3 regions of the Metabacillus sp. GQ13 genome follow, and region 3 is predicted to be linked to each of the others. Evidence: riboswitches for the same ligand, from Rfam matches in the RefSeq annotation. Region 3 holds a riboswitch; each other region holds the start of a gene.
The links. Region 3 has a riboswitch for thiamine pyrophosphate ahead of AC6CHR_RS02830 (thiamine phosphate synthase). Riboswitches for the same ligand answer to the same signal wherever they lie in the genome.

Region 1 (10,320 bases), on a different contig from region 3:
TCAACATCTTTTTATTAATTTGTTTTCAATGTTGTTCCCGCTTCATCAGCGACGTTTAATAATATATCACGATATAATATTATTAGCAACCACTTTTTATATTAAATTTGAAATATTTATGATTAAGGTTTGTTCATTCATCTTTCTAAATACAATTACAAGAGTAAAGTAGTAGTAAATGCATTGCAAAGAACACGATAGTTAGTAGGGATTAATGTATGATGTTTCTTATCATTCGTTTTTCATCCACCTAATAATATCTGACTTTAGAAGTACCTAAATAAGTGGAACATTGAATTCCCCCCGTACAATTAGTGGCTAATTAAAAAGAAAATGGAAGAGTCCTCTAACTAAAAGTAGCGTGATTACGAATACAGACTTCTTCTATATAAAGCTAACCTATTGTTTGATCCTTCAACTAAAATATAATGTACTTGAACAAATTTCTTGTTGAGGCATTTTTTATCATGTATAGTAAATATCAAATATAATAATGCATGTAACCACAAGGGGAGCCTTCGGCTGAGACTGGACGGTAATTCCGTTCTAACCCTTCGAACCTGTTAGTTAACACTAGCGTAGGGATGTGGATGGCCATATTAAAGCAATGTTGGAACCATCTAATCATATCCTACATTGCTTTTTTGTTTTGTCTACGTGAGCGATGTATGTATGATATATCTACTTCTCTTTTAAACTTAAGGTTAGGTGTCATGCAAAGAGAAGGGGTTTTTACTATGCAAGGAAATCAACGCTTATTATTTTTAATTGAAGTAGCGATGCTATCTGCTTTAGCATTCTTATTGGACTTAGTTTCAGGTGTGTTCTTAAAAATGCCACAAGGTGGTTCTATTTCATTAGGCATGATACCAGTTTTTATTATTGCTTTTCGTTGGGGATTGAAAGGTGGTCTTTTAACAGGCTTACTATTAGGTATACTTCAAGCTATTTTAGGTAGTCCATACATCATTCACCCAGTACAAGGTTTCCTAGATTATTATTTAGCCTTCACTGTTGTTGGTCTAAGTGGAATCTTCTTTAATCAAATTCAACGAGCATTATTAAATAAGGGTAAAAAAGCCATTATTTTTTACATTATTCTAGCAACTTTGCTAGGCAATTTCCTACGATATATTGTTCATGTCACGGCCGGGGTTTTCTTTTTCGCTTCCCTTACACCTGAAGGCATGCCCGTTGTAAAGTATTCTCTTATCTATAATTCAACATATATGATTCCAACTTTTATCGTTTCAGCAGTAATTGTTAGCTTCTTACTATTTACAGCACCTCGATTGGTTGTTAAAAGTAAATAACCTACGTCATACGTGGGAGAAGATTTGATCTCCCTTTAGTAATAACTCATAGCAAAGCAGTGGATTTCGAAATTGAAATTCACTGCTTTTAGTTATATTTCCCCCTTTGCATAATAATCTTCGGCTTATATAATTCCCCTCTCTATTACTTCCCTATAGAAAGAATCCAAAAACTAATATACTCTCAATATTAATAGAAGTGAGATCTCTTTTGAAATCTCACTTCTGTCTTTATCTTTAATTAGTTAGAATTTCATCTTATCAAGTGACTTTATTGTTTAATTCCATCTTACTCGAGGTAAATATAAATAAATCTCGTTAAGTAGCATATCCTATGATTTGATTTAAAAAGAAACAGTATAAAGCCATAGTAAAATCTACATTGCTAGAGATAATAGTCATATGACAATTTACAAGGAGGATGGTTATGAATAGTAATCAATTTGCAAATAAGGTTGCTGTTGTAACAGGAGGAAGTTCTGGGATCGGAAGGGCAACTGCAATTTCTCTAGCCAAACAAGGGGCAAAGGTTTGTTTAATGGATTTGAAAGAAGAAAAGGCCGAAATAGTAAAAAAGGAAATCGAAGAACTTCAAGGAGAAGCCATCATTGTCGATGTGGACTTGTCAAAACATAACCAAGTAAAAGAAGGTATCGAAGAAGCGGTGAACAAATGGGGTAGATTAGATATCGTATTTGCTAATGGTGGGATCAACGGAGTTCTCGCTCCAATAGAAGATTTAAACCCTAAAGACTGGGATACAACAATAAATACAAACTTAAAAGGTACCTTTCATACTGTAAAATATGCAATACCTAAGATGAAAGAGTCTGGTGGTAGTATTATCATTACTAGTTCAATAAATGGTAATCGTGTTTTTTCTAATTTCGGAATGATTGCTTATAGTACGTCGAAAGCCGGTCAAGTTGCATTTGCTAAAATGGCGGCGCTAGAGTTAGCTCAATATAAAATTAGGGTGAATGTTATCTGTCCAGGTGCAATTGAAACCAATATCGGAAAAAGTACCGAGAAAACACCTGAAGTAGATAAAATTGAAATACCCGTTGAATTCCCAGAAGGTAGTCACCCTTTAGAACATGGTCCAGGACAACCAGAGCAAGTTGCTCAACTCGTTTCCTTCCTTGCTTCTGAAGAATCTAGTCACATTACTGGGACTGAGGTATATATAGATGGAGCAGATTCACTCCTTTAATAAATCATAAGCTAAATAATTGTCTATTCTTTAATATAGTAAAGCTGATTCCCTCCATTGATCCTTGGTCAATGGAGGGAATCAGCTTTTTTGTGTATAAATAGTAGTTAGTAGTAGTTAACTCTATTAAGTTTTTAGAAATACCCATTTTATTATCATATTCACGGACTTTTAAGCATGTATTAATAGAAAGCTGCTATTTTCGCATTGATTTTTGGTTTTCGTACATAGCTTTACTTTCCTGATAATCCCTATCTTCTTGTTCTTTTCATACTTAGATACTTAATCCTATTCTATTGAATTTAATTAAAGTGGAACGATAAAAATCCAAAACCGATTTTTATCACTGTATAGCAATTACTTTTAGAATAATAAAAAACGGAGGGCAGACGATGAATGTTTATTATGCAATAATGTTACTTACTCTATTTCTATCATTATTTCACTTTTCTTATGGGTATAAGGAAGCCATAAGAATTAGTAATGAAGAGGGATCTGTACAGGGATTAGCACTCATTACCAGTGTACCTCTAGGGTTTACATTCGCTTATTTATCATCTATTTTTTACCAATATATATAAATGATTAAAAGGACCATATCCCGTTTCACCACATATGTCCGTTTGAGATAAAGAAAACACGATGTTGACTAATCTGGTGGAGGAGGGGTGAGTTTGTTAGGGCTCAGGATTTAAAAAACACACTAAGTACGAAACATATAAATACTGACATTATCAAAGGCGTTATGCTTCGGCATAATGCTTTTTGTAGTAATCACCTCCATTTAAAACCTACCTTTCCCAAATTAACTGTTTTTGAAATTAAATTGCAGATATCAGGATTTTTTTCATTGTTCCTTCATAAATATCAATAAGGATATACCCTTATAGGAGGATTCTTTGAAAATAATTATTGCTGTATGCCAAAACATCATTTATACATTTTTGTCATTTATCATTGTTAGCGCTTTTTTGCTGTATTTATTTTTAACTATGAATATAAACGTAAGTATTGTCATTAGTTCTCTGATGATTATTATTTCCTTTGGGCTATTTTGTTACTGTATTTACAGATTCATTTCTGTAAAAAGGCCATTTAAGTTTCTCTTTTTACATGGATTTGGTGGATTAATATCACTTGCGAGCTTTTCAGTTATAGTAACATTTGTAACAGTTTTCTTTTTTTCTATTAGCCTAATGATTTCATCGGAACTAGGTAAAAACCTTACAATCGAGGAAAAAGTAGAATTATATATGCTTCCTTTTCGAAATAACACAACTCCCTCTATTAATTACCAATCTATGAAAAAAGATAAACAAATCTCATCATTTCAAAATGTAAATATCTATTATCATGCACATGAAAAGGACTTAGTGCCAATAATCAAAGATGTGCTTACTAAAGCTGATACGATCACTACAAGCTTGTTCGGAAATGTTCAAGATAATGATATTGATCTCATCCTACATCCATCTTCCAAGGAGCTATTCAAACAAACAACTCTCGTAAATACAATGGGCTATTTTGATGATCCTAATGATATTGTTGGAGTTGCGATAACCGATTTAGATGAGATTAGATCTGATCGCATGCCAGGTGCCTTTCATTTTCAAAGTACAATTATGCACGAATACACACATTATCGTTTACAAGCCTTTATTAAAGAACAGGGACTTTTCGTGTACAGAGTTCCTCTATGGTTTCATGAAGGTGTTGCGGAATACGTAGGTATGTATAATGTGTCCCATCGTTTTTATCCATTTATCGAAACATCTTTTGACAATCTAATCACACATGAAGATTGGGAGAAACTCCGTATGGAACAATATGATGTTTATCTTCAAAGCTATTACGCTATCAAATATATCGTAAATAAATATGGAGAAAAGATGATTAAAACTATTATTGAAGAAACAGCAATTGTGAATGACTTTGATGAAGGATTTACAAGAGCAACTGGGATGACGATTAAAGACCTTCAATCTCTTTATTTAGATGAGGAAATGCAAAAGGTTGATAATTTATAAATAATAAGACAATTCTCTAAAAAACAACTATTCTATAGTATAATCAAAGGGAAAAATAAGGAGGTAAAAGTATGTGGTTACAGCTTGAAATATCGCGGAAGGACGTTTTATCTACTATTGAGAATCTTCCTGATCAGCTTTTAAATGTAAGAATATCTGAAACCACATGGAGTATTGGACAAGTTCTTAACCATTTATACAAGACAGAAATCAACATAACAAACACAATCGAGAAATTAATAACACAACCAGGGCAAGAGACAATTGAGGATAAACCAATATCAAAGACGATGGATCGCTCAATAAAAATTTCTGCATCCCCAGCAATTACTCCTTCAGCACAAGAATTTACTAAACAAGACATCATTTTAGACCTTATGAACTCACGTCAGCAATTATTAAGATTAATAGATGCGATTCCACCAGAATTAGATTTGAAAAAAAAATGGGGATTTAAACACCCTGCATTTGGCGTTTTATCATTAAAGCAATGGATTGAATTTATTGGTTATCATGAAAAAAGACACGCAGCCCAAATTATTGAGATAAAAGAAAACCTTATGACAAAACACTTATAAAACACAACAAGGGTAAGACTCTTTTTTGTTTACTATAATAAATACAATAAACTTGATGAAATCTTACCCTTATAAAAGCTTCCAATTATTCTGTTTCTATCTCATCAAGTGTCTCATCTTTAAAAAATCCGTGTTTATGCCTACCAAAATGATAGTTATCCTTTCCATCAAACGGAAACAATTTTTGCCTCTTTGCTTCTTCAGCATGGTTTGTAAACACTTCTTTCATCAATTCATGGCTTGTTTTATCTGTGGTATTAATGCCAAGTTTTTCTGCTGTTTGGTGAATCTTTTTTTCCATGACTTCAAGTACAAGTTCCTTTTCTTCCTTCCCATCAGTGGAAATCCCTAATTCGTTAGCATCCCTTTTTATGATTTCCGTTCGTACTTCGTTAGCTAAATCCTTTAGATCCTTGCCGTTTGTCTTAATATTCAATTCCTTAGCTTTATTTAAAACAAGTGTCTCTCTTACCTTTTTAGCTAAATCAGATGTTTCCATATCTTCCGTTTCAATGCCCAGATCTTTAGCTTTATTTCGAATCCGTGTCTCCTTCACCTCTTTACATAACTCAGTTATTTCCTTTCCTTCAATCTCAATCCCTAACTCCTTCGCTTCTTGTTTTAGATGTGCTGCACGAACTTCTTTTGCCAACTGAACTGCATCTTTACCTTCACTTTCAATCCCTAGTTTCTTAGCGCGTATTTGCAGAAATTCAAGGTTGTGTTCATGATGATTTTGATGTTGTCCTTCTTTTTCAGATAACTTCATTTCCTCATGATCAGAATGGTCTACCTGAGTTGTTGACCCTACTTCAGCAAGAGCTGGGGTTACCCCTAAAGCCACTATTGTCAACATCATTGAAAGAATGACGTTTTTCATTCTATGCATCTTCACCTTTTTACCTCCACTGTTTTTTTATCCTACACTCGATAGTTTTTCCATAAGTAGTGGATAAAATGTTAACAAATTATTACGAATGTATTAAATTTCTCGAATAGCCATTTTTCCCCACAAAAAAAGCAGTGCTATGATCAATTTCTTGACATCACACTACTTCACCTTTATTAACTTCGTTGATAGTTGTAGCCAGGAAGACCTCTCACATTGGTCTTCACCTTAAACAAACCACCTGAAAACGGGTATTCCATTAGTTCTTCTTCACTCATTCCTTGGCGAGCAGTTGTAATATAGAGCTCATCGAGGTTTTCGCCACCAAAGACACATGATGTCACATTTTTAGCAGGCACGATGACTTCATCTACCCAATTACCAGCATGTGGATCCCAACGTGTAACACGTGAGCCCCCCCAATGCGCCACCCAGATCATTCCTTCAGAGTCAATTGTCATTCCATCAGGAGAGCCCATTTCCTCTGGTATCCTTACACAAAGTTGTTTATTCGATATATCGCCTGTTCTTTCATCATAGTCAAATATAGACACTTCCCCTGTAGGTGTATCAATGTAATACATATTTGTTCGGTCTGGACTCCATGCAAGTCCATTCGAAATCGTCACAGAAGATAGCATCTTTTGAATCTGACCATCTATACCTAATCGATAAAAAGAACCTCTTTGTTCTTTTGCATCGATATCCATTGTTCCTACATAGAATCTTCCGTGTGCATCACATTTCCCATCATTAAAGCGATTATTTGGTTTATCTGATTCAGGATTAACTAGGAGTATCAGTTTCTCCGTACTCAAATCAAATTGATAAATTCCATTTTGAAGGGCCAAAATAAATTGTCCCTCGTGATCTGGAACCGCTGCACCGATATATTGATCTAGCTGAAACGTTCGATTTTCACTGGTAACTGGATCAAAAGCGTGAAGCTTCATCCCTAATATATCCACCCAATAAATGATCTTTTCATTTGAATCCCAATGAGGACCTTCTCCTAATGCTGCCTTTGCATCTAAAACTAGTTCTGCGTTGTAAACCACCTGTTTACCTCCCTAAAAATTATATCTTTCTTTTATTCAGCAAATTCAGTCAAAATCCCTGCATATGATGACAGAAAGTTAGGGAGGAATTGTGGACTATAAATTATTGCATTATGACGCAGAATCATTTTGTGAAAATTGACTTCTATATAAATCCGCATAAAAGCCATCTTGTTCCAGTAATTCTTCATGATTACCTTTTTCAATAATATCCCCTTGATTCATAACAAGAATAAGATCAGCATCACGAATTGTCGATAATCGATGGGCAATGACAAAGCTTGTTCTACCTTCTAATAACCTCGTCATTGCTTTTTGGATCTTCATTTCTGTCCGTGTATCGACACTGCTTGTTGCTTCATCAAGAAGTAGAATTTTCGGGTTTGCAATGATTGCCCTTGCAATCGTTAGAAGTTGACGCTGTCCTTGTGAGATGTTGGTAGCATCTTCACCTAAAACTGTTTCATAGCCGTCAGGTAGTGTACGAATAAATTCATCAGCATACGCGTTTCTTGCGGCTTCCTCTATCTCTGCATTTGTTGCCCCTTCATTTCCATAAGCAATATTTTCACGAATTGTTCCGTTAAATAACCAGGTATCTTGCAATACCATCGCATATTGGTTTCGGACCTGTTCTTTGCTCATGTCCGTTAGGCTAACACCATCAATTTTGATTGCTCCATGATTTAATTCATAAAATCTCATCAATAAGTTAACAATTGTTGTTTTCCCTGCACCAGTTGGACCAACGATTGCAACTGTCTGTCCTTCCTTAACTGCAAGACTAACATCGTTAATGACTGGCTGATCTTTTTCATAACCAAATTGGACATGTTCAAATACTACCTCACCTCGAAGTTTTTCAACGTGAATAGGTGCATCTTTTTCCTGTTTTTCCTCCGTCTCATCCAATAATTGAAAGACACGCTCAGCAGATGCAATCGCTACTTGGATCATGTTCGCAATTCCACCTACCTGGGCAAGCGGCTGTGAAATTTGCTGTGTATATTGAATAAACGCCTGAACATCACCAACACGAATGCTACCATTTAAAACAAGTAAACCTCCAGAAATGGACACAATAATAAATCCTAGGTTACCTACAAACCCCATAAGTGGCATCATCAAGCCTGAGATGAATTGTGCCTTCCAGCTTGAATGATAAAGACGGGCATTAATCTCATCAAATTCAGAGATTGACTTTTTTTCATGACCAAATGCTTTTACAACTTGATGACCTGTAAACATTTCTTCAATGTGTCCATTAATGTTCCCAAGCTCTTGCTGTTGTTTAACAAAGTGCTTTTGAGAAAATTTAGCGACAAACTGAGCAACGAATAAGCTTAACGGGATTGTAATCAACACGACTAACGTCAAAAGTGGGCTAATGACCAACATCATGATGATAATTCCAATAATCGAGATAACTGAGTTAATAATTTGCGTAAGCGCCTGTTGTAGTGATTGGTTAATATTATCGATATCATTAACTGCCTTGCTCAATAAATCACCGTGTGAGTTCTTATCAAAATAACTAAGTGGTAATCGTGAAAGCTTTTCATTGACTTCTTTTCTAAGTTGGGCAACCGTTTTTTGCGAAATCCCTGCCATCATATATTGCTGAATGTATGCAAATACAGAAGAAAGAAGATACAAACCAACTAAGATTAAAAGCAATCTTCCAATAAAATTGAAATCAACTGCTGTTCTCGTTGTAAAACTATCAAATATTGATGAAGTCGCATCCCCCAGCAATTTCGGACTGATAACATTAAATAAGGTCGAAAGGATGGCTGCAAGGGTAACGAGAATCATCCGATTTTTCCACGGCTTCAAATAACTAATTAATCTTTTAAATGTTTTCTTAAAGTCCTTGGGTTTTTCCCCGATCATACCAGGACCCGGTCCGCGATGCATTCCACCACCTCTTGGAGATGCGCTTGAACGTACTTTACTCATGCACTCGCCTCCCCATTTTCCTGTGATGAAACAATTTCTTGATAGATGGCATTGTTCTGCAACAATTCCTGATGTGTGCCCATTCCAGCAATTTCCCCTTCATTAAGCACGATAATTCTCTCTGCATCCTTCACGGTATTTACGCGCTGTGCAACAATCATTATCGTTGCATTTACTGTTTCTGTTTTCAATGCATGACGAAGCTTACTATCTGTTTTGTAATCTAGAGCAGAGAAACTATCATCAAATAAATAAATCTCAGGCTTTCTCACAAGTGCCCGTGCAATTGAAAGCCTTTGTTTCTGTCCTCCCGACAGATTAGCCCCCGCTTGTTCAAGCATACTCTCAAGTCCATGATCTCTTTTTTCAATAAAGTCACTTGCCTGTGCTGTTTGTAATGCAGCACGAATTTCATCTTCCGTTGCTGTTTCATGGCCATAACGGATATTTTCAGCAATTGTTCCACTAAACAAGGTCGCTTTTTGCGGAACATAGCCGATTTTCTCTCTAAGAGTACTCTGTTTCATACTCTGAATATTTACACCATCGATTAGAATCTCACCGCTATCGACATCATAAAAGCGCGGAATCAATTGGATGAGCGTTGATTTACCTGCACCTGTACTACCAATAATCGCAGTCGTTTCACCAGGCTTCGCGGTAAAGGAAATCTCTTCTAGAATAGGCTTCTCTGCCCCTTCATAACGAAAGGTCACATTCTTAAACTCAATGATCCCCTCACGTTTGTTCGTATGCTCATCTTTATCATGATCTGGATCTTTAATAATCGGAAGTGTATTGAGCACTTCATTTAATCGCTTAGCAGAAACTTGCGCACGTGGAATCATAATAAACGCCATTGATAGCATTATTAATGACATTAAAATCATTGCTGCATATTGAATAAAAGCTAATAAATTACCAACTTGCATATCCCCTTGATCAATCCGGATCGCACCAAACCAAATGATTGCGATATTTGTAAAATTCATAATAATGAGCATAACCGGGAACATAAATGCCATCAACTTCCCGACTTTGATCCCAGTATCACGATAATCCTCGTTCGCGACATTGAAACGATTTCTTTCAAAGTCAACCCGATTAAAAGCACGAACAACGCGGATCCCAGTTAACACCTCACGTAGGATCAATGTCAAACGGTCTGTTTTCTTCTGAAGGACAGAAAACAGCGGTATCGCTTTTTTAGCAACAAGAAAAATAACAATCGCCAAAATCGGTAAAGCCGCGAGAAACACCAGCGATAACACACGATCTCTTGA
Region 2 (10,684 bases), on a different contig from region 3:
ATTATTGCTAGTGGTGAAATAGGTGATACGAAAATAGTTCGATCAAGTTTTTCCTTTTTTCTAAGTGATCGTGAAACAAATATTCGCATGAAAAAGGAAATGGGTGGTGGAGCATTATATGATGTTGGTTGTTATTGTATACATGCGATTCGAACGATAACAGGTTCTGAACCACTTCATTTAAATGCTTCAGCCAATATTGATCCCAAAACAGGAGTAGACCTTACAACTACTGTCCAAATGGAACTAGAAAATGGGGTTCAAGCTACATTTGATTGTAGTTTTGATATGTATGGTGGCCAGTATTATGAAGTAGTAGGAACGAAGGGGAAAATTATCGTACCATTTGCATTTCGTCCTGATCAAAACGGAGATGGATTAGTCAAGGTTGAAAAACCGAATGAAGAGAGGATAGAAAAGTATCCTGCAGACATCTATGTATTGGAAATTGAACATTTTTCTCAAGCAATACTTGATAACAAACAACCTTCCTATACAGTAGATAATGCTATTCAAAATATGCGTGTTGTCGAAGCTTGTATGAAGTCGATAGAAACAGGTCGGGAAATTTCACTGAAAAAGTAATATTAGTCAGCTCTAGCACAAAAGTGTTAGAGCTAGTTTTCACTTGTTTGTCGGTAAGATTCTGAGGTATCCGCATTAGGTTCAAGTGTTTCTGAGGAATAGATTTCAATAATTAACCTACTACCAACCACTTTTGAACGAATAAGAATAGGTTGGTTTAGAACGTTTTCAAAAGCAAAATCAGGTCCAAACCAACTAACAGTTGCGTCCCGCTTTGGCGGTACATAGGGAACCTTTCTGCTATGTGAATAGCGTTCAGTAATTTTTACCCCAGCGAGATCGACAGCATTAAACAGTGTAGAGGATACCTGACAAATCCCACCTCCAACTCCTTCTGCCAATTCCCCCCTTACAATTATCGGTGCTGGTAAATATCCACGATCCTTTGTTCGCTGACCTACGACTGCATTAAAGGAAAACCGTTCTTTTGGAAAAAGAACATAGTTGTTTATTGCCTCAGAAGCCAAATGAATATTTTTACTTCGTTCTTTATTCATACTATTAAAATAAGTGACATATTGGCTTACTTTTTTTGACTTAATGCTAGACAGTAGTTCACTATCGACCTTTGGATAGACAGTTTGAGTAGGTATAGTGATGGTAGCAGAGCCATTTGAATAAAAATATGTATATAATATTTCTTTGAATTTTTGTCGATTTAGTTTTAATCCGTTTCTTTCACTAATTAACTTCCCGTTTTTATCAAGCGTTGCATCAATTGGATCTACATAAAATTTTTGTTCGATTGATTCGACTAATTGGTTATACTTTTCCAAATCAATCATCGAATCATCAAAAGAAGGAAGTGCTAACTCAGAACGTTGAATAGAATCGATCTTATTTCCTTCAAATTTTATCGTGTTATTTTCTGAGATATTGGTTGGATGGAAGGTTAACAATAAGAGAGTAAAAAACGTAAACATTAATATCACCACCTCTTTTAATTTTTTATAAAATAACAATGATAAAATAAATCAAAAATACCTTTATACTTAGATCTAGTTTGTACTATATTTTTAAAAAAACTCTATAATGGGACTAAAAAGTCTACTATTATCATTGGAAATATATAATAATGAAGGAAACAAATACTGACTCATCTCTTATAAAGTCTGTTACAATTGCAGAGAAAAACTCTTTCTAATCCAATTGTTGAAAGAGTGAATGTGCATGTAGAATGAAATCTATTTTCAAAAAAAAAATGAAATGATAGTCATACGAAAAGTCCCTGAAAACATACTAATACCCGAGTGAGGATCTTATACGAAAAGTAGTTACCTTAGCGAAACAGCCTTAGATAAAGACAGGAGAATGCTTTATGCTACAATCACTGAATCGGCAGCTTGAAAGATTCATGCCTTTTATCACTCCGACAAGCGTGATTTTAGGTGTACTATTTGCTGATCACTTATTAATTTTCTCGTTTCTAATTCCATGGATTTTTGCATTTATTACATTTTCTGGGAGTTTGAGTTCCGATTTTTCATCACTAAAAGGTGCATTTAAAAGTCCATTACCATTAATTATCATATTAATCCTACTGCATATTTTGATGCCAGTTATTGCATGGACCGTAGGGCATCTTATTTTTACAGATGACAATATGACATTGACTGGTTTAGTATTAGCAGCTGTTATTCCGACTGGTATCACAAGTTTTATATGGGTGACTATTTATAAAGGAAATATCGCTTTAGCACTGTCAATCATCTTATTTGATACAATCTTGTCTCCTTTCCTTGTTCCACATACACTTTCTTTTCTAGTCGGTCAGAAAGTAGAAATTAATACACTTTCGATCATGAATGGGTTGGTATTTATGGTTGTACTGCCCTCATTACTTGGAATGTTCATTAATCATTTTTCGAAAGGAAAAAGTGTGAATGTGAGCAAGACACTAGCACCTTTTTCTAAATTAGGTCTAGCTTTAGTGGTTATGATTAATGGAGCAGTGGTGGCCCCCTTTCTAACAGAGGTTAATAGTAAGTTAGTTATCATAGCCATTACTGTTTTTGGGCTAGCTTTTATTGGATATCTGATCGCATGGATGCTAGGAAAATGGCTTACTAAAGACAGAGAAACAATTGTGGTGATGATTTTTACTGGAGGAATGCGAAATATTAGTGCTGGTGCTGTTATTGCTGTCCAGTATTTCCCTGCTGCTGTTGCCGTACCTGTTATTGTGGGGATGTTATTTCAGCAAATTTTAGCCTCTATATTCGGTTTTTTGTTTAAACGTTTTGAAAATCAAACTGTTGAATATAAGAAACAAGTCTCGGCTTCATAATAAAGATGGTGTTTTCTATCACAAAAGCCAAAAATGAGTAAATGTACAGATTATTTTTAATTCTTTTGTTGCTAAGAATGACATATTGTGTTAAAAATAGTGTAATCAATCAGATTATTAAATTAGTAGATTAATTGACAAGAATCAATATTATTTTTATATGAATCATAATTAAATAATTTTCACCACTAGGGGAGCTTTAATAGCTGAGAGAGACCATATGTCTTGACCCTTATTACCTGATCTAGATAATACTAGCGTAGGGAAGAGGTGTTTGAATACAATTGAAAGCTTTAGCGCTCAAGCATGCTTCTCAATCATTTTATTAAAATGTCTGTTCAAACCACTTCTTTTCTAAAAAGAAGTGGTTTTTTTGCGTTCTAAGTAATAACTAAGGAGGATACAGCTTGACTATTCAAATACAGAACTTGGTAGATCAAATTGATTCAAGAAAAGAAGAATTAATTGTATTACTAAAAACACTTATAGAATTTAAAACACCAGCACCACCTGCTAGAAACACCAAGGAAGCTCAATCATTTATTGCTGACTTTTTGAAAGAAAGAGGATTTGTAATTGATATGTGGGATGTTTATCCAAATGATCCCAATGTTGTAGGGGTTTTGAAGGGTGTTGAGCCTGAGGGCTACAATAGTTTAATTATTAACGGACATATTGATGTAGCAGAGGTAAATGAAGAAGAAGAATGGGGAATCGATCCTTTTACGCCATTTGTTAAGAATGGTGCTGTCGTTGGTCGTGGGGCAGCTGATATGAAAGGTGGCTTAGCTGGTGCAATGTTTGCAATCCAGCTCTTACATGAAGCAAATATTGAGTTACCGGGTAGTTTAATTTTCCAGTCTGTTATCGGGGAGGAAGTTGGTGAGGCCGGAACTCTCGAATGCTGTAAAAGAGGCTATACAGCAGATTTTGCTGTTGTTGTAGATACAAGCGATTTACATATCCAAGGACAAGGGGGTGTGATAACAGGTTGGATAACGATAAAAAGCGCCCAAACCTATCATGATGCAACAAGGAGACAAATGATCCATGCTGGTGGGAAACTATTTGCGGCAAGTGCAATTGAAAAAATGACGAAAGTTATCAATGGCTTACAGGAGCTTGAACGTCACTGGGCGGTTACTAAAGATTATCCAGGCTTTATACCGGGAACAAATACAATCAATCCTGCGGTAATAGAAGGTGGGCGGCACGCGGCATTTATTGCTGATGAATGTAAACTTTGGATCACAGTCCATTACTATCCAAATGAATCTCATGAGCAGATCATTAAAGAAATCGAAGAGCATATCAATAATGTGGCCAATTCAGATCCTTGGCTAAGAGAAAATCCGCCTACATTTGTTTGGGGCGGTAAATCAATGATCGTGGATCGTGGTGAAATTTTCCCTTCATTAGAGATTGATCCAGATCATTTTGGTGTAAAACAATTATCGGCTGCTCATCAAACGATTACTCAAGAAACGGCAATTGTTGACGTATCACCATCCGTAACAGATGGTGGGTGGCTTGGTCAAGCGAACATTCCTACTGTAATTTATGGACCAGGTAATCTACAGAATGCACATCGAGTAAATGAACAGGTTTCAATTGATCAGTTAATTGAATATACAAAAGTGATAGTAGTGTTTATTTCAAATTGGTGCAATACAAGAAGTGAAAATTGAAACGAGATTAATGATGGAAAGAGGGGAGCTTATTATGAAGTTCAGTGAAAGACTATTAGCAAAGGTGTTCCCTATTTGGAACAAAAATCATACTCACCCGTTTGTTCAAGGTATCGGTGATGGGACATTAGCAGTAGAAAAATTTCGATTTTATTTGATTCAGGATTACATATATTTGATAGATTATGCTAAGGTTTTTGCACTTGGAGCGGTAAAATCAACGGATTTAGAGACGATGGGGAAATTTGCTATGCTACTTCATTCAACATTAAATGAGGAGATGGAGCTTCATCGTCAATACGCAAAAAGATTGGGTATATCAGTCGAAGAATTAGAAAAAGCAAAGCCAGCTTCAACCACATTAGCCTATACTCATTATATGTTACATATTAGTCAGAATGGTACGCTTGCTGAGCTTGTTTCCTCTTTATTACCCTGTATGTGGAGCTATTGGGAAATTGGTAAGGCATTAAATGAACTTGATGATGCCAATCAGCATGAGTTTTACGGTGAGTGGATTAGTATGTATGCTTCAGATGAGTTTGGTGAACTTGCTAAATGGTGTATCAACTTAATTGATCAATTAGCTGAAGGTAAAAACGAATCAGAATTAAAAGGCTTGGAAGATATCTTTTTAAATACCACTCGTTTTGAATATATGTTTTGGGATATGGCATACAACGAAATGATGTGGCCAACTGATGAGTAAGAAAAAGACAGCATTACAATTTAAAAAAGTGAATTTTTATTATCACAATGAAAAAGGAACGAATGATATATTAAAAGATTTTGATATGCACGTTAATGAAGGAGAATTTGTATCGATTATTGGGACTAGTGGGTCAGGTAAAAGTACATTATTTAAGCTTATCACAGGACTTGAACAGCCTGATGAAGGTGAAATTTTCCTTCGAAATCACTTGGCAACTAATCGCCTTGGCCAAGTAGGATATATGCCACAGCAGGATTTATTGTTGCCTTGGAGAACGATTATCGAAAATGCTACGTTACCTTTGGAGATAAAAGGAATTTCAAAGCGTGAAGCGCAAAAACAGGTTCTTCCATTACTTGAGGAATTTGGTTTGAAAGGGGTGGAATATTGTTTTCCAAGTGAATTATCAGGAGGGATGAAACAAAGGGTTTCATTTTTACGGACAATTTTAAGTGGATCAAAAATTTTGCTATTAGATGAACCATTTAGTGCCCTTGATGCTATTACAAAAATCAATTTACAGGAATGGTTGTTAACTCAATGGCAAAAGCGTAACGAAACGATTCTTTTCATAACGCATGATGTAAATGAAGCTTTGTTTCTATCTGACAGAATCTTTATTTTTACAGAAACACCAACAAGGCAATTAGATGAAGTTAACGTACCTCTTGATCGTCCGCGATCGCTAAAAGATTTAAATAAACCTTTATTATTGGAACTTAAGGATTATTTATTTGATCTTTTAAGGACAAGGAGTATGCTATGAAATATTTTAAAAAATATGCAGCTGCTTTTCTGTTAATTTTAAGTTTCCTTGTTATTTGGGAGGTTGGAGCCAGGATAATAAATAAGGGGTTTATATTACCTACTCCAACAGACATTGCTAGAAAGCTATGGGAATTGAAAGTTGTGTTAGTACTTGAGCATCTCCCTGCTACTCTTAGTATTATTATAATAGGACTTTTTATTTCTATTTTCCTAGGTGTTGGAATAGCTGTGTGGATGAGTGTAAGTGAGACAATTGAAAGGACCTTTTATCCGATTCTTATATCGTCCCAAACGATCCCTGTTATTGCGTTGGCGCCGATTTTTGTTTTGTGGTTCGGTTATTCGATTTGGAGCAAGGTAGTTGTTACCGTTCTTATAACGTTCTTTCCGATAACGGTAAATACGTATGATGGATTAAAATCTACAAGTAAGGAGTATAGAGATCTGTTGTTAACCATGGGGGCCAAGAAGAAAGAGATCTTCTTTAAATTGCAAGTACCAGCTTGTACACCTCACTTTTTTTCCGGGTTAAAAATTGCCGTTACACTTAGTGTAATAGGAGCAGCAATTGGTGAATGGATCGGAGCACAAGCGGGTTTAGGTTATTTTAGTCGTCGGATGATGACACAGTTTGATGGTGCTGGAATTTTTGCTCCGATCGTTATGTTATCAGCAATAGGAATATTATTCTTTCTACTTGTTGTTTGGTTAGAGAGAAGAATCTTAAAATGGAGGTAATTAGAATGAAGAAGTATCTGTTTGTTATGTTTATTATTTTGATGGGGGTACTTTCGGCTTGTTCAAATAATAAAAGCACTTCTGCTGAAAATGAACAGGAAAAAGAATTAAAGGATATAACAATTATGCTAGATTGGTATCCTAATGCGGTACATAGCTTTTTATATATTGCTAAGGAAAAAGGCTATTTTGAGGATGAAGGTCTAAATGTTGATATTCAATTTCCTGCAAATCCGACAGACCCGATTAATTTAGCAGCTGCGGGAAAGATTACCCTTGGAATCTCTTATCAACCAGATGTGATTATTGCTCGAGCAAATCAAAATATAAACATTAAATCTGTCGGGGCTATTGTCCGGTCACCACTGAATCGAGTTATTTTTATGGAGGATAATGAGATTTATACACCAAAGGATTTAGAAGGGAAAACAGTTGGTTATCCTGGGATTCCACTAAACGAATCATTGATAAAATCAATGGTAAAAGCTGATGGAGGGGATCCAGACATTATTGAAATGGTTGATGTTGGCTTTGAACTAGGATCCTCTATTGTTAACGGTTCAGTTGATGCAGTTATCGGAGCCTATATTAATCATGAGGTACCAGTTCTAAAACATGAAGGTTATGAAACTCGTAATCTTAATCCAACTGAACATGGAATTCCAAACTACTATGAGTTAGTTGCTGTAACAAGTGACAAAACATGGGAAAATGAACAAGAGAGTATTAAAGCATTTTGGCGTGGTGCAACAAAAGGCTATGAATTTTCTAAAGAACATCCAGAAGATGCACTATCCATTCTGTTAAAACAACAGGACGAAACAAATTTCCCATTGGTAGAAGAGGTTGAAAAACAAAGTCTAGAAATATTATTACCACTTATGGAATCAAAAACGAGTTTTGGAAGTCAAGATAAGGAACAATGGCAAGAAACGATCAAATGGATGAAAGAGGCTGGATTAATAGAAAAAGAGCCAGCTATTGAAGATATTTTTGTGGACATTACTGAGGGATAGGAGGTCTATTTAGCCTATTCAAAGAAACTAGAATATTAAAAATTTCCTAGGCAATATGAATCAGCGAGTTTTATAAATCTACCATTACCAATTAATGTGCATGTCTAGAACCCTTTTGGATTTATATGGATATAAAGCTGGAAACTGAAAATATTCTGACTTAATGTAAAAAAGAGGATGACTCAAATTTGAGTCATCCTCTTAAGGTTTTACCTAGGGTGGTCATTTTCTTTATATTAAATTTTGAGTTCAACTTTAGCATCTTTACGAAGTTCTTCTACTTTACTTCCAAGTTTTTCTTGGATTTTCTGTTGCTCTAGCTGAAGCTTGATAGCATCTTTCACATCAGCATACTTAGGTTTTTCTGCAGATTCTTCCATTTTGCTAACAACAGAATCAAAATACTCTTTTACTTCTTCATCTTTCACTGATTCAACTTTGAGATCTTTCTTTACATACTTATTATATTTAACATTATCAGCCATTTGTGCTTTTAATTGATCAAGTGAAAGTCCTGTGTTTTTTAGTGCTTCGTCAAATGCCTTTTCATCTTCGTATTTGCTTTTTACTGTCTCGAGTTCTTTGTTAATTTCATCGTCTGTTGCTTCATATCCTTTTTTATCAATTTCTTGCATGAGTAGTTTTTGTCCAACAAGACTTTCAAGTGTATTATCCTTCAATTGTTTAGCTAATTCATCAGTAGTTGGATCTTGTCCAGCTGTTACATAGGAAGATTGAGAACTGCTCAACAATTGATTGTATTCATCACCTTTTACTTCGTCGCCATTAATAATAGCAACTACACTACCTTCTTCTACCTTTTGAGCATCAAGCTTCTTTTGCATTTCTTCTGCTTCTGCTGCAATCTCTTCTTCCGTTTTTGCTTCTTCTTTTGTATCCTCTTTTTCTTCGTCAGATGTGGTAGCGTCTTTCTTAGCGTCCTTTTCTTTGTCATCATTACATGCAGCTAGTGAAAATGCTAAAAGCCCCATTAATAATGTGAGTAGTAATTTTTTCATTGATTGTTCTCCTTTCGCTATTAGGAAGAAAATCTCCTAACTAGACGTGCATAAATGGAATTGTATAACAATTAAAAGAAAAATGAAAGGTTATAAGTAGGAAAATAAGAAATAAATCATAATTTGTCACCTATCTTATCTATTACAGTAATAGATAAGATACAGAAATAGTAAAAAATAAAAAAACTTATTAGGAACATACACAATGAGTCCAACAAACACCACATTGTTTCGTGATTTTGGATACATTTTTAATAAGAGGGTTCATGAAGTAAATTTAAGGGAAAAGGGTATATACAAACAACTGAACAACCATCTCAGTACTATGATCAATACATCGTTATTGTAAGATGCTTTTAGATAACCAGAAAAGATCAATCCATCTATTTAAAATATTTAGATATGTTCAACGTTAAAAATAGCTAAACTCATATATCCTCATGAAATGATTCATTCCCCTTAAGGAATTATCTATTCATAAAATCCACAATCATAATAACTCAGGTAATGAAGGATCTAACACTCACTAATTTTATAAAAATTTAGAATTATTGGTGAAATAATTTCTTGAAAATAAGGGTTGAGACGCGATTAATTAGTCTGAGACGTTCTTATGAAGATATAACTCCTAATGTTAACGCTTACACTCACTAATTGGAAGAAATGCTTACAACCTTTCCTTAAGACCTTGATTATGGATCTCATCATGTTAGTATTAAATCGTCGGATACGAACAAAATACGAACGATATTGGAGAGATGAGATGCTACACAATAAAACAGTTGCATTTTTAGGTGCAGGGTCAATGGCGGAAGCGATGATTTCAGGTTTAGTTAAATCGGGTAATATACCTCCTAAACAAATCATTGCAACGAATCGTTCAAATGAAGAACGATTATCTGTCTTAGAATACAACTATGGAATTAAAGGAATAAAACGTGAAAATCTACAGTTTGATAAAATAGATATCTTTATTTTAGCTATGAAACCGAAAGATATTGATAAGGCGCTTAACGATATTAAAGATCTTATAAAACCGAATCAACTCTTATTGTCTGTTTTGGCAGGAATAACAACAACATACCTTGAAGAAAATCTCCATTTAGGCCAGCAAGTAGTGCGAGTGATGCCGAATACGTCTAGTATGATAGGTGAATCTGCTACAGCTATATCCCCAGGTCATAATACAGCCGATGAAAATGTAAAGTTAGTGCAAGAATTACTGGAATGCATTGGAGAAGTTTACACAATTCATGAGAAAGACATGGATATTTTTACTGGTCTTGCAGGTAGTGGACCAGCGTATTTCTACTATTTAATGGAGCACATGGAACAGCAAGGTGTTGAAGCAGGACTTAATGAGGTAACAACAAGACAAATCATTGCTCAGACAATTGTAGGGGCAGCAAAAATGATACAGTCACAGGAAAAGTCACCTTCCACTTTAAGAGAAAATGTTACTTCTCCAAATGGTACAACAGCTGCAGGGCTACAAGCGCTCGACGAGAATGGTGGGGGTATTGCTATTTCAAAAGCAGTTGAACATGCTGCAAAGCGTTCTAAAGAAATAAGTGAACAAATCAAAGAAAGCCTATTAGTTGGTTCAAGTAAATAAATGATATGAACGATAAATAATTATTGTGATCGTTTAACCGACTAGCCTGGTAATAAGCATATGTTAAAAGCAACGAAGGCAAAGTACACCTTTTAGTATAATGTGCTAAGTATTTTGTTTACCAGAGGTTAGTCGGTGATTTGTGCAAGATGTACTAATAATGATTCAGGAGTGATTGAATGTCGACCCTAGAAAACGAAAACAAACGGGTTGTAATAAAAGTAGGTAGTAGTTCATTAACAAGCCGTCATGGAGA
Region 3 (10,684 bases):
GATTGTATTTAAGAGCAATCATTAAATTTTATAGATACTTTTCCCTGGACTTTTTTGTAAGGTGAGGTTTTTTTTGAAAGTGAAGTTGAGACAATGTTAATAAAGTAAGAACATGAACTTATTTATTTTTGACATTTACTACAAGTGGTTATGAAAACTCGATTCTTCTTCCTACTTAAAGGAAAGGAAGAAGAATAGTAAAGGGGTAGATCTGTATGAAGTTTGCCATTTCATCAAAGGGAGATACTGTTTCGAATTCGATTATGCAAAAAATGAAAACCTACTTACTAGATTTTCAATTAGAATATGATGAGGATCAACCTGATATTGTGATTTCTGTTGGTGGTGATGGTACCCTTTTATATGCGTTTCATCGTTATAGTAGTAGACTTGATCGAACAGCTTTTATTGGAGTGCATACTGGACATCTTGGCTTTTATGCGGATTGGGTCCCAGATGAAATCGAAAAACTTGTGATAGCTATCGCAAAAACACCTTACCAAGTTGTTGAATACCCAATACTTGAGGTAATCATTCGCCATAATGATGGAAGACGTGAAGCGCGATATTTGGCTCTAAACGAATGTACAGTAAAAAGTATCGAGGGCACGCTTGTTATGGATGTAGAGATAAAAGGACAAACCTTTGAAACGTTTCGTGGGGATGGACTCTGTATATCTACACCTTCAGGTAGTACAGCGTATAATAAAGCGTTAGGTGGTGCAATTCTCCACCCATCAATTCGCGCGATACAGTTAGCTGAGATGGCTTCGATCAATAATCGTGTATTCCGTACAATCGGATCACCACTTATCTTGCCTGAGCATCACACATGTATGCTGAAGCCAGTCAATGACGTCGATTTTCAAATTACAATTGATCATTTAACCCTTTTACACAAGGATGTTAAATCAATACAATGTCGTGTGGCAAATGAAAATGTCCGATTCGCTCGTTTTAAACCATTCCCGTTTTGGAAAAGAGTGAGAGACTCCTTTGTGGGTGATATTGGAAGTAATGAGTAGAAAGGTTTCTGACAATGAAAACATTTCAGCTACAATGGATTATATCGAACCAAGATGCAGGCAAGTGTGTTTTAGACTATGTTAAAGAAAGGAAAATTTCCAAGCGTGCATTAACAGATATTAAATTTAACGGTGGGGATTTGCTCGTAAATTCCTCACATGTAACTGTTCGTTATCCTTTGAAGGAAAATGATATCCTGACAGTTATTTTTCCAAAGGAAGAAAGAGGAGCAGGGCTTACTCCAGATAATGTGCCTTTGCAGATTGTATATGAGGATGACCATTGTTTAGTCATAGATAAACCGCCGAATCTTCCCTCGATACCGTCTCGTGATCATCTAACAGGCACGATTGCAAACGGAATAATTTATTATTATCAACAACAACAAATACCTTCGACTGTTCATATTGTTAATAGATTAGATAAAGATACTTCTGGATTAATGCTTGTGGCAAAGCACAGGTTTTTACATTCCTTATTATCGAATCAACAAAAGAAAAAGGAAATACACCGAACATATGAAGCGGTTGTTCAAGGGATAATCGAAGAATCATCAGGAACAATCTCAAAGCCAATTGGTCGAAAAAATACCAGTATAATCGAGCGACAAATTTGTGAATTTGGTCAGGAAGCAATAACGCATTTTCAAGTGCTGCATCGTTTTCAAAACAAAACCCATATTAAGATCGTCCTTGAAACTGGGAGAACTCATCAAATTCGTGTTCATTTGGCATCCATTGGTCACCCGCTCTGCGGAGACACCTTATATGGAGGTAATCGAAAGAGAATAACTAGACAGGCTCTTCATAGTTCACAGTTATCATTTTGGCATCCGCTTTTAAATAAGGAGCTTCATTTTGTCTCACAACTACCGGTCGATATGAAAGAGTTATTTACGGAGAACCCACTTAATCTAGAATAAGTGGGTTTTATTTTGGTTTCTCAATATTTAGAGACATTATTTAAATCTAGTTTCATCGAATGGAAGAGAAGAATGGACAGAGATCAGCTGATCTTCTGGATAACGAAATGCAGTAAGTTTATTTCCAAAGACAGCCCCAGTATCAATATTAATCGTATTGTTGACCCTTCGAGGTTCTTTTATCGGTGTATGTCCATAGATAATGAGCGAATCACCGTGATAATTTTGCGCCCAATCTAGACGTACAGGTGTACCATCTGGGTTCGTTTTTCCTGTGATATCCCCATACAATACAAACGTTTTTACAGCACTACTGGTCTTTCCAATATCATCCTCGCGAATACCTGCATGGGCAATAACCAAGTTACCCTTATCAAGTACCTGATACAATGGCGCTGTTTCATAGAGCCAGATAAAATCACGCTTCACTATTTCACGTTGATTGGGAGATAATGCTTTATATTCGGCAACTGTTGTTTCAAGTCCATGTGTGATTTGTACCTTATTGCCTAAAAAAAATCGATAAAGCTTGTTACAATGGTTACCAGGTGAATAATAAGCCTTTTCTCCTTTGACTAATCGACAAACAACCTCTATCACTTTGACAGATTCTGGACCCCGGTCAGTTAGATCACCAACAAAACAAAGTTTTCTATCTTCTGGATGAATGGGTATTCCTGATCCCCAATCATATCCTAACTTTATCGTCAACTCCTCAAACTCGTTATAACACCCGTGAATATCACCAATCACATCAAATCTCATCAGTAGACCTCCTAATAGGGGGCCAGGCCCCATAAGGTTATTTTTATATATTTCCCATCACCAAAACTAGAAGGGGGAAGGGGAATTATGCGCTGGGGCCAGGCCACCATAGTTAGAAAATATGTCTGATTGTGTGAAAAGAGACTGTTTGGGGACTGTCCCCAAACTCACAAACTCAAAAAAAAATAGTACCCCATTAAATAGGGTACCAATATTTTACTCAAACATGTATGTTCTAGTACGTGATCGCACATTTAATATGATACCAATCGCAACCATATAGGTTGCAAGTGAGCTTCCACCGTAACTAACAAATGGTAATGGAAGTCCAGTAATCGGTAGGAGACCAATGGTCATTCCGATGTTTTGAAAAACCTGAAAGGTAATCATTCCTACAATTCCAGTACATAGGTAGCTACCAAAGGGGTCATTACTTTCTAACGAGATATGAATCATTCTGTAAATTAACAGGAAGAAGAGGGAAAGGACGATACTGCCTCCGATAAAGCCAAACTGTTCTGAAATAATTGCAAAGATAAAGTCAGTATGTGCCTCGGGCAGATAGACCTCTAAGTTTTGATAGCCTTTCCCATTAAGTTGCCCAGAGCCAATTGCTAGGAGCGATTTCACTAACTGGAAGCCTTGTTCTCCTGAATATTCGTAAGGGTTTAGCCAGCCATAAAATCGATCAAGCTGATAGGCCTCACCACGCAAAATATATTTCAACAAAAAGTCAGGGAATTTTATAAAAATAATCACGAATGAACCTATAGCTAAAAGTACTGATATAGCAGCTGTTAAAATAATTCCCCACTTGATTCCAGATACTAATAGGAGGGAAGCAATAATAGCACAAAATACCATAGTCATTCCCATATCCGGTTGTCTAATTAAGAGCAGAATAGGAGGGGCAGTAGTAGCAATTAGTTTACCTATTAGAAGAAAATCATCTGATAATGTATTTTTCGGGTATGATTCACGATGTTCGGCAATAATCTTACTCAGAACAATAATTAAAATAATCTTCATTAATTCTGAAGGTTGAAAATTACCTAAAGGTCCTAGTTGGTACCAACTGGTAGCTCCTTTGATGGTTTGAACAATTGGTGAGGGTAAAACCTCTAACCCGAGCAAAAGAAGCAAACCAAATCCATATAAATACCAAGCAAGCTGTTTAAAACGGTCATAATCAATCAGCATTGTGATCACTACAGCTACAGTACCAATGACATACCATTGTATTTGTCTTATTGAAAAATTTATATTTTGTAATACTGGCGGTAGGGTAGCCTCCGCGCTATCAATAGCGATCGAACTAACAATTGCTAATAGGAACATTATAAATATCAACGTATAATCAATTCGTTGTTGTGAGGATTTGTCAGATGTCATAGTTGATCCCTTTCTAATCTTTAAACTTGAAATTAACTTCCCTGTCATTGTATCATTAACCATCTTAATTGATTGTGAACAATTTGCAAATATCTAATCTTATATTTGAATAAAAAGACCGATATTTAATAAGTGATACAATTAGTATTTTGTGCTTCATATTTGTGCGCTGCTAAGAGGTTTAATAATAGTTGGGACTTTGAATGATAAAAGAAATAGCTCTCATTCACGGTGATATCTGGGGAAAATATGTCGTTGTAAAATGTTAAATTTTCATAAAGGTTATTATTTATGTTGCTCTACTGAATTCTTATAGAATATTATATTGATTATAAAGCTCTTTTCATATAAGTTCCTAGCTCTACACCAAGAAAAAATCGGCATTTGGATTTTTTTAATTACAATTAGGACAAAATTCAATGAAAATAACCAAGTCTAAAACGAAAAGAGCCCTACCTATCCAGGAAAACTTTTTTCAAAGCTAAGTGAGGAAATAGCTTTTCATAAAATTTCATAGCTCTACACCCAGAAAAAATCGGCATTTGGATTTTTTAAATTACAATTAAGGCAAAATTCAATGAAAATAACCAAGTCCAAAACGAAAAGAGTCCTTCCTAATCCAGCAAGATTAAGTCTAAAAGCGTTTTTCTAAACAAACTATTTTCATCTATGCGGAAATAGTCTTTCCTAATCTAGGAAAAATCAGTCCTATAAACGCTTTTCTAAGCTAATCCAATCTAAGTGGATAATGGCTATCTCTATATCACTCGAAAAAGCAATTTCACCTAAGAGAGGAGGGAATAAAATGTCGGATGAAAAGGAAAAAGTTGAACTAGAAGAAGAAGCCTTACTCTCTGCCTTAGCTAGTCAAAACTTTGATGCTTTCCGGGAGGTTTTTTTAGAGCATCACCCGTACGATCAAGCTAAGTTTTTTGTGAAGTTAGAGGATACAGATAGGTTAACTGTATACAATTTCCTATCACCGGAGGAAATGGCAGGCCTTTTTGAGAACATAGAGGATGAGGATGATCAGTACGAAACCTATTTCTCTGAAATGGACCCTACTTTTGCTGCACAAATGCTCGGTCATATGTATGCAGATGATGCCGTTGATGTCCTAAACGAACTAAATAAAGATCAGGTGGCCAGCTATTTAACAATAATGGATGATGAAGCAGCGGAAGAAATTCGTGAACTTCTTCATTATGAAGAGTATACGGCCGGTAGTATCATGACAACTGAGTATATCTCAATCCATGCTAATCAGACACTTCAATCGGCTATGCAAATATTAAAGGATGAGGCTCCAAACGCTGAAACCATTTATTACATTTTCGTTGTTGATGAAGAGAAAAAGCTTGTAGGAGTTATTTCTCTTAGAGATCTTATTATCAATGAACCAGAAATGATGATATCTGAAGTGATGAATGAACGTGTTTACTCTGTAAGTGTAGCAGAGGACCAAGAAGAGGTAGCTAGAAAGATGAAGGACTATAATTTCTTAGCTCTCCCCGTATTAGACTTCAGAGGACATTTACTGGGTATTATAACTGTCGATGACATTGTTGATGTAATTGATGAGGAGGCAAGTGATGATTACTCAAAGCTTGCAGGAATAACAGATGTTGATTCAAATGACAATGGACCTTTTTCGGCTGCAAAAAAGAGACTACCATGGTTGATAATCCTCTTATTCTTAGGGATGTTCACTGCCAGTCTAATTGGTAGATTTGAAGAAACGTTAGATAAGGTAGCGATATTAGCCGTTTTTATCCCACTAATAGCGGGTATGGCAGGAAATACTGGTACACAAGCTCTAGCTGTAGCAATAAGAAGAATTGCAGTGGGAGACGCTGAGGAAATAAGTACATTTAAATTGATTCTTAGAGAAGCGGGTACAGGTTTAATAACAGGCACCATCTGTGGTATTGTTGTCACGCTTGTTGTTTTTGTATGGCAGGGAGAAATTTTCTTAGGTGCATTAGTAGGAATTTCTATTCTTGCAACATTGACAGTTGCTACAATAGCAGGGGCGTTTATTCCGCTGATTATGCATCGTTTAAAGGTTGATCCAGCAGTTGCTTCTGGCCCATTTATTACAACAATAAATGATATTATCAGTATTTTAATTTATTTCGGCATGGCAACTTTATTTATGCAATATTTGATATAAATACTCATATGAGAAATTGCTGTACTTACTCCAATCTTATTTGGACAAAATAAGATGAAATTATTTTTTGGAAATGGCACTTGTAACCTTAATAAAACAAAATACTTAATTTGAGGGAGGGATATGATGCATGGAGCATCCGTTACATCATTAGTTATTGTTATTATCGCAGCCTTTATTACGCCTATCTTGTTACATCGATTTAAATTACATTTTATGCCGGTCGTTGTAGCAGAAATAATTATCGGTTTAATTATTGGGAAAAGTGGCTTTAATGTTGTGTCCCAAGATATGTGGCTTGAAACCCTTTCAATGCTCGGCTTTATTTTTCTGATGTTTTTAAGTGGACTTGAAATTGACTTTACAGCTTTTGCTAGTGGTAAGAAAAAGGAAAAGCTTCCATCGGGTAAAAATGTTCCAAATGCCTTTTACATATCCACAATTATATTTATAGGAGTATTTGTTCTTTCTTTACTTCTTTCATATATCTTTGTCTGGGCCGGCTTGATGGATAATGCCTTTTTAATGACCTTAATTATTTCAACTATTTCTTTAGGTGTTGTTGTACCAACGTTAAAAGATGCACAAATAATGAAGTCCAATATTGGGCAAATTATTCTGTTGGTAGCTGTTATCGCAGATTTAGTTACCATGGTTTTATTGGCAGTATTCGCCTCCATCTATGGCGGTGGAGACAGCAATACATGGTTATTATTAGTACTGTTTGGTTCTGGTGTTGCCTTTTATTTCCTAGGAAAGTCATTCAAAAATCGATCTTTCATTGAAACAATGTCAAAGGGAACGATTCAAATTGGTACACGTGCTGTATTTACACTGATCATTGTTTTAGTAGCGATATCTGAAACCATCGGTGCTGAAAATATTCTAGGTGCCTTTTTAGCGGGTGTACTAGTATCGCTTTTATCACCCAATAAGGAAATGGTACAAAAACTGGATTCATTCGGCTATGGTTTTTTAATTCCGATATTCTTTGTAATGGTTGGAGTAGATTTGGACATATGGGAGCTATTTAAGGATCCTAAAATCTTATTATTAATTCCCTTGCTTATTATAGCGCTATTAATTTCGAAACTAATACCAATTCTCTTTTTAAGACGTTGGTATGATGTTAAAACGACTCTTGCAGCTGGCTTTCTGTTAACTTCAACATTATCATTAGTGATTGCAGCAGCAACTATAGGGGAAAGAATGGAAATCATAACATCCCAGATGTCTAATGCTTTAATATTGGTAGCTGTTATAACAAGCATTGTTACTCCAATATTCTTTAAAAAGCTTTTCCCTAAAAATGAAACAGAGCATCAAAAGATTAAAGTTGCTTTTATCGGTGCAAATCAAATGTCATTACCCGTAACGCGAGAGCTTAATCCAGATATATATGAAACAACAATCTATCATATTCACCAAGATAAATTGGATAAACAAATATCTGAATCATTATTTGAAATTAAAGAAATTGAAAATTTTAAGTTAGAGACATTAAAGGAACAAGGTGCTTTTGAAGTAGATTTAATAGTTGTGGCAACAGGTGATGAAGATCGGAACGCAGAAATTGCTCTTAGTGCAAAAGATGAACAAGTTGACCGAATCATCGCGAGTGTTGCTTCCCCAGAATTAGACGCTAAGTTGAAAGAAAAGGGGATTGATATATTTTCTACTTTATTGTCAACTAAGACAATGTTACGGGCGCTTATTGAGGCGCCAAGTGTAATAAGAATACTAACGAATCAGGAAACAATGCTTTATCAAATTAATTTAAATAATCCTAAATACGATCAAATTCTATTACGTAATTTTCCATTTACAGGAGATATCATCTTTGTTCGTATCTTTAGAGGAAAAGATTCAATTGTCCCTCATGGAGATACTGACCTTAAGCTAGGAGATCGTTTAATTGTGACTGGTTCAAGAGAGTATGTGAATGAATTACGACTTGAGCTTGAATTTTAAACATTTAAACCTTTCACCATTGTGTCAAAAGATCTTTCTCTTGAAAGATAGAAATCATTTGGTATGATAGAGATATAAAAATGTTCATCAGAGCAAGTAGCAGATAAAAGCTATCTTTATTGAAATCAATGCAATAGAGTAGCTCTACTCAATTCTGCAGTTCATTTACTCAATATTAATTACCGCTAGGGGTGCCCTTATATAAAGGGCTGAGATTAAAGTGATACTTTAAGACCCTCAAAACCTGATCTGGCTTGTACCAGCGTAGGGAAGTGGAATACAGCATATACTAATTATGTATGTAAACCACTTTCTCCTTATCTGGGAAAGTGTTTTTTTGCGTCTACTAATGATCGTTATCCAATTTTTTGAAAAAGTATGCAAAACAGCAATCAAGAAAAAGGTGAGAAGCTTGGAGATTCATGTTATTACTGATAATAAACAAACCGTGGCTGAACTCGCAAAACGAATCGTTTTAATTCACGAAGAAGTTGACTATGTGCATATTCGTGAGAAATCAAAATCAACAGCTGAAATAATGGAAATTTTATCTATTGTCAATAAAAACGGCGTACCTAAAAGTAAGCTAGTGATCAATGACCGTATGGATGTCGCACTACTGAATCAAATCCCTAATGTTCATTTACCAGGACACGGCTTCTCTATCGAAAAAGTGAAAAAATTTGATTCATCAATAAGGATTGGTCGTTCAGTACATTCACTTCAGGAAGCAATTGACTGTGAACAAGCAGGTGCGGATTACCTTATGTTTGGTCATATATTTGAAACAAGCTCAAAAACGAAAGTAACGCCCAGAGGAGTTCAGCAATTATCTGACATTTGCCGTCGTGTTGATATACCTGTGATAGCAATTGGTGGAATTGTTCCAGAAACGATACATGAACTCGTAGGAATTGAAATCTCTGGAATTGCAGTTATGTCATATGTGATGGCAAGTAAGAAACCAAACCATGACTTAAGAGAACTAAAACAGAGTGTAGTTTATAGAGGTGGGATATCATGAAAACACATTATCAGGTAGGAATTGTTGGTGGTGGGATAATTGGTCAATCGATCGCCTATCAGCTAGCTAAAGAAGGTCTTTCGGTTGTTGTCTTAGAGAGTAATAAAGTTGGCACAGGCGCAACAAGTGCTGCTGCTGGTATGTTAGGTGCGAACTCAGAGCTAGAAAACAATGATGCTTTATTTCAATTTGCCAAGGAAAGCCAACGATACTATCAAGTACTACGTGATGAACTTTCTGAATTATCACAGATTAATATTCAGCATGTTGATAATGGAATGTATAAGCTTGCAATGACAGATGATGAAGTCGTTTCATTAAAGAATATAGAAAAACAACATAACACCTTGGAATGGCATTCAAAAGAGACGGTTCTAAGGAACGAACCAACACTGGCTTCAACTATAAAGGGTGCCCTTTATATACAGGAGGATGGACATGTTTCACCTGTGCATGTTTGTGCAGCATTTTCCAAGTCTGCTAGCTTACTAGGTGCAAATATAGTAGAACATACACCTGTACATAGGATAAAGAAAACGGCAACGGGTGAATATTTGCTATCCACTCCACTAACAGATTTCACTTGTAGCCAAGTCGTCATTGCAAATGGTACTTGGAGTGGGCACTTTTTTAAAGAATTAGGAATAGATGCAGGGATAAAACCTGTAAAAGGTGAATGTCTTTCAGTTAAAAGTAATCAGATAGATTTAAGCAAAACGATCTTTCATGATCATTGCTATATTGTGCCTAAAGGTGATGGTAGATTCGTAATTGGTGCTACCATGATTGAAAATGACTGGAGTACTGAACCTACTTTGGGTGGAATTCAAGCTCTTATTGAAAAAGTCACTCCAATCCTACCCGGCCTTGCTTCTGCTCAGCTAATAGATACATGGGCAGGACTAAGGCCTCAATCTATTGATGGTAAGCCCTATATAGGTCAGCATCCTGAAGGAGAAAACATTTATTTTGCAACAGGTCATTATCGAAATGGTGTTCTCTTAGCACCGAAAACTGGATTAATGGTAAGAGATCTCATATTGAAAAGAAAAATAGAAGAAGAATATGTGCATGCATTTTCATTAACGAGAAAACATGCTCAGATAATGAGGTGATTAAAATGGGAATTAAGTTAAACGGTGAATTAGTTGATTTAAATGAAGAGGTAAAGACTATTCAAAACTTACTTGCATTTTATAAACTGGAAGACCGGTTAGTTATAGTGGAACATAATAGAGAAATTGTCTTAAAAGATGTCTATGAAGTGACAAATATACAAAACGGTGATGAAATTGAGCTCGTTCATTTTGTAGGAGGAGGATGAAACATGTTTAAAATAGCTGATAAAACATTCCAATCAAGATTATTATTAGGTACAGGTAAATACCCTTCATTTGAAATACAAAAGGAA

Region 1: another riboswitch for thiamine pyrophosphate. It lies ahead of thiT (energy-coupled thiamine transporter ThiT); the one in region 3 lies ahead of AC6CHR_RS02830 (thiamine phosphate synthase).
Region 2: another riboswitch for thiamine pyrophosphate. It lies ahead of AC6CHR_RS21840 (acetylornithine deacetylase); the one in region 3 lies ahead of AC6CHR_RS02830 (thiamine phosphate synthase).

What each region holds. Positions count from the first base shown of each region.
Region 1 is NZ_JCAXET010000028.1:58-10,377, forward strand. It holds TPP riboswitch at 499-602, shown strand; gene thiT (energy-coupled thiamine transporter ThiT) at 738-1,313, shown strand; gene AC6CHR_RS23565 (SDR family oxidoreductase) at 1,741-2,526, shown strand; gene AC6CHR_RS23570 (hypothetical protein) at 2,919-3,107, shown strand; gene AC6CHR_RS23575 (hypothetical protein) at 3,426-4,553, shown strand; gene AC6CHR_RS23580 (DinB family protein) at 4,625-5,131, shown strand; gene AC6CHR_RS23585 (hypothetical protein) at 5,217-6,026, opposite strand; gene AC6CHR_RS23590 (SMP-30/gluconolactonase/LRE family protein) at 6,197-7,078, opposite strand; gene AC6CHR_RS23595 (ABC transporter ATP-binding protein) at 7,190-9,037, opposite strand; gene AC6CHR_RS23600 (ABC transporter ATP-binding protein) at 9,034-10,320, opposite strand, start outside.
Region 2 is NZ_JCAXET010000022.1:3,645-14,328, forward strand. It holds gene AC6CHR_RS21825 (Gfo/Idh/MocA family protein) at 1-585, shown strand, start outside; gene AC6CHR_RS21830 (VanW family protein) at 618-1,508, opposite strand; gene AC6CHR_RS21835 (bile acid:sodium symporter family protein) at 1,904-2,872, shown strand; TPP riboswitch at 3,053-3,155, shown strand; gene AC6CHR_RS21840 (acetylornithine deacetylase) at 3,280-4,560, shown strand; gene tenA (thiaminase II) at 4,595-5,269, shown strand; gene AC6CHR_RS21850 (ABC transporter ATP-binding protein) at 5,262-6,038, shown strand; gene AC6CHR_RS21855 (ABC transporter permease) at 6,035-6,778, shown strand; gene AC6CHR_RS21860 (ABC transporter substrate-binding protein) at 6,778-7,794, shown strand; gene AC6CHR_RS21865 (SurA N-terminal domain-containing protein) at 8,031-8,813, opposite strand; gene proC (pyrroline-5-carboxylate reductase) at 9,577-10,428, shown strand; gene proB (glutamate 5-kinase) at 10,608-10,684, shown strand, end outside.
Region 3 is NZ_JCAXET010000002.1:114,124-124,807, forward strand. It holds gene AC6CHR_RS02800 (NAD kinase) at 216-1,025, shown strand; gene AC6CHR_RS02805 (RluA family pseudouridine synthase) at 1,040-1,948, shown strand; gene prpE (bis(5'-nucleosyl)-tetraphosphatase PrpE) at 1,985-2,713, opposite strand; gene AC6CHR_RS02815 (FtsW/RodA/SpoVE family cell cycle protein) at 2,930-4,105, opposite strand; gene mgtE (magnesium transporter) at 4,911-6,278, shown strand; gene AC6CHR_RS02825 (monovalent cation:proton antiporter family protein) at 6,402-8,249, shown strand; TPP riboswitch at 8,427-8,537, shown strand; gene AC6CHR_RS02830 (thiamine phosphate synthase) at 8,545-9,273, shown strand; gene thiO (glycine oxidase ThiO) at 9,270-10,388, shown strand; gene thiS (sulfur carrier protein ThiS) at 10,394-10,597, shown strand; gene AC6CHR_RS02845 (thiazole synthase) at 10,601-10,684, shown strand, end outside.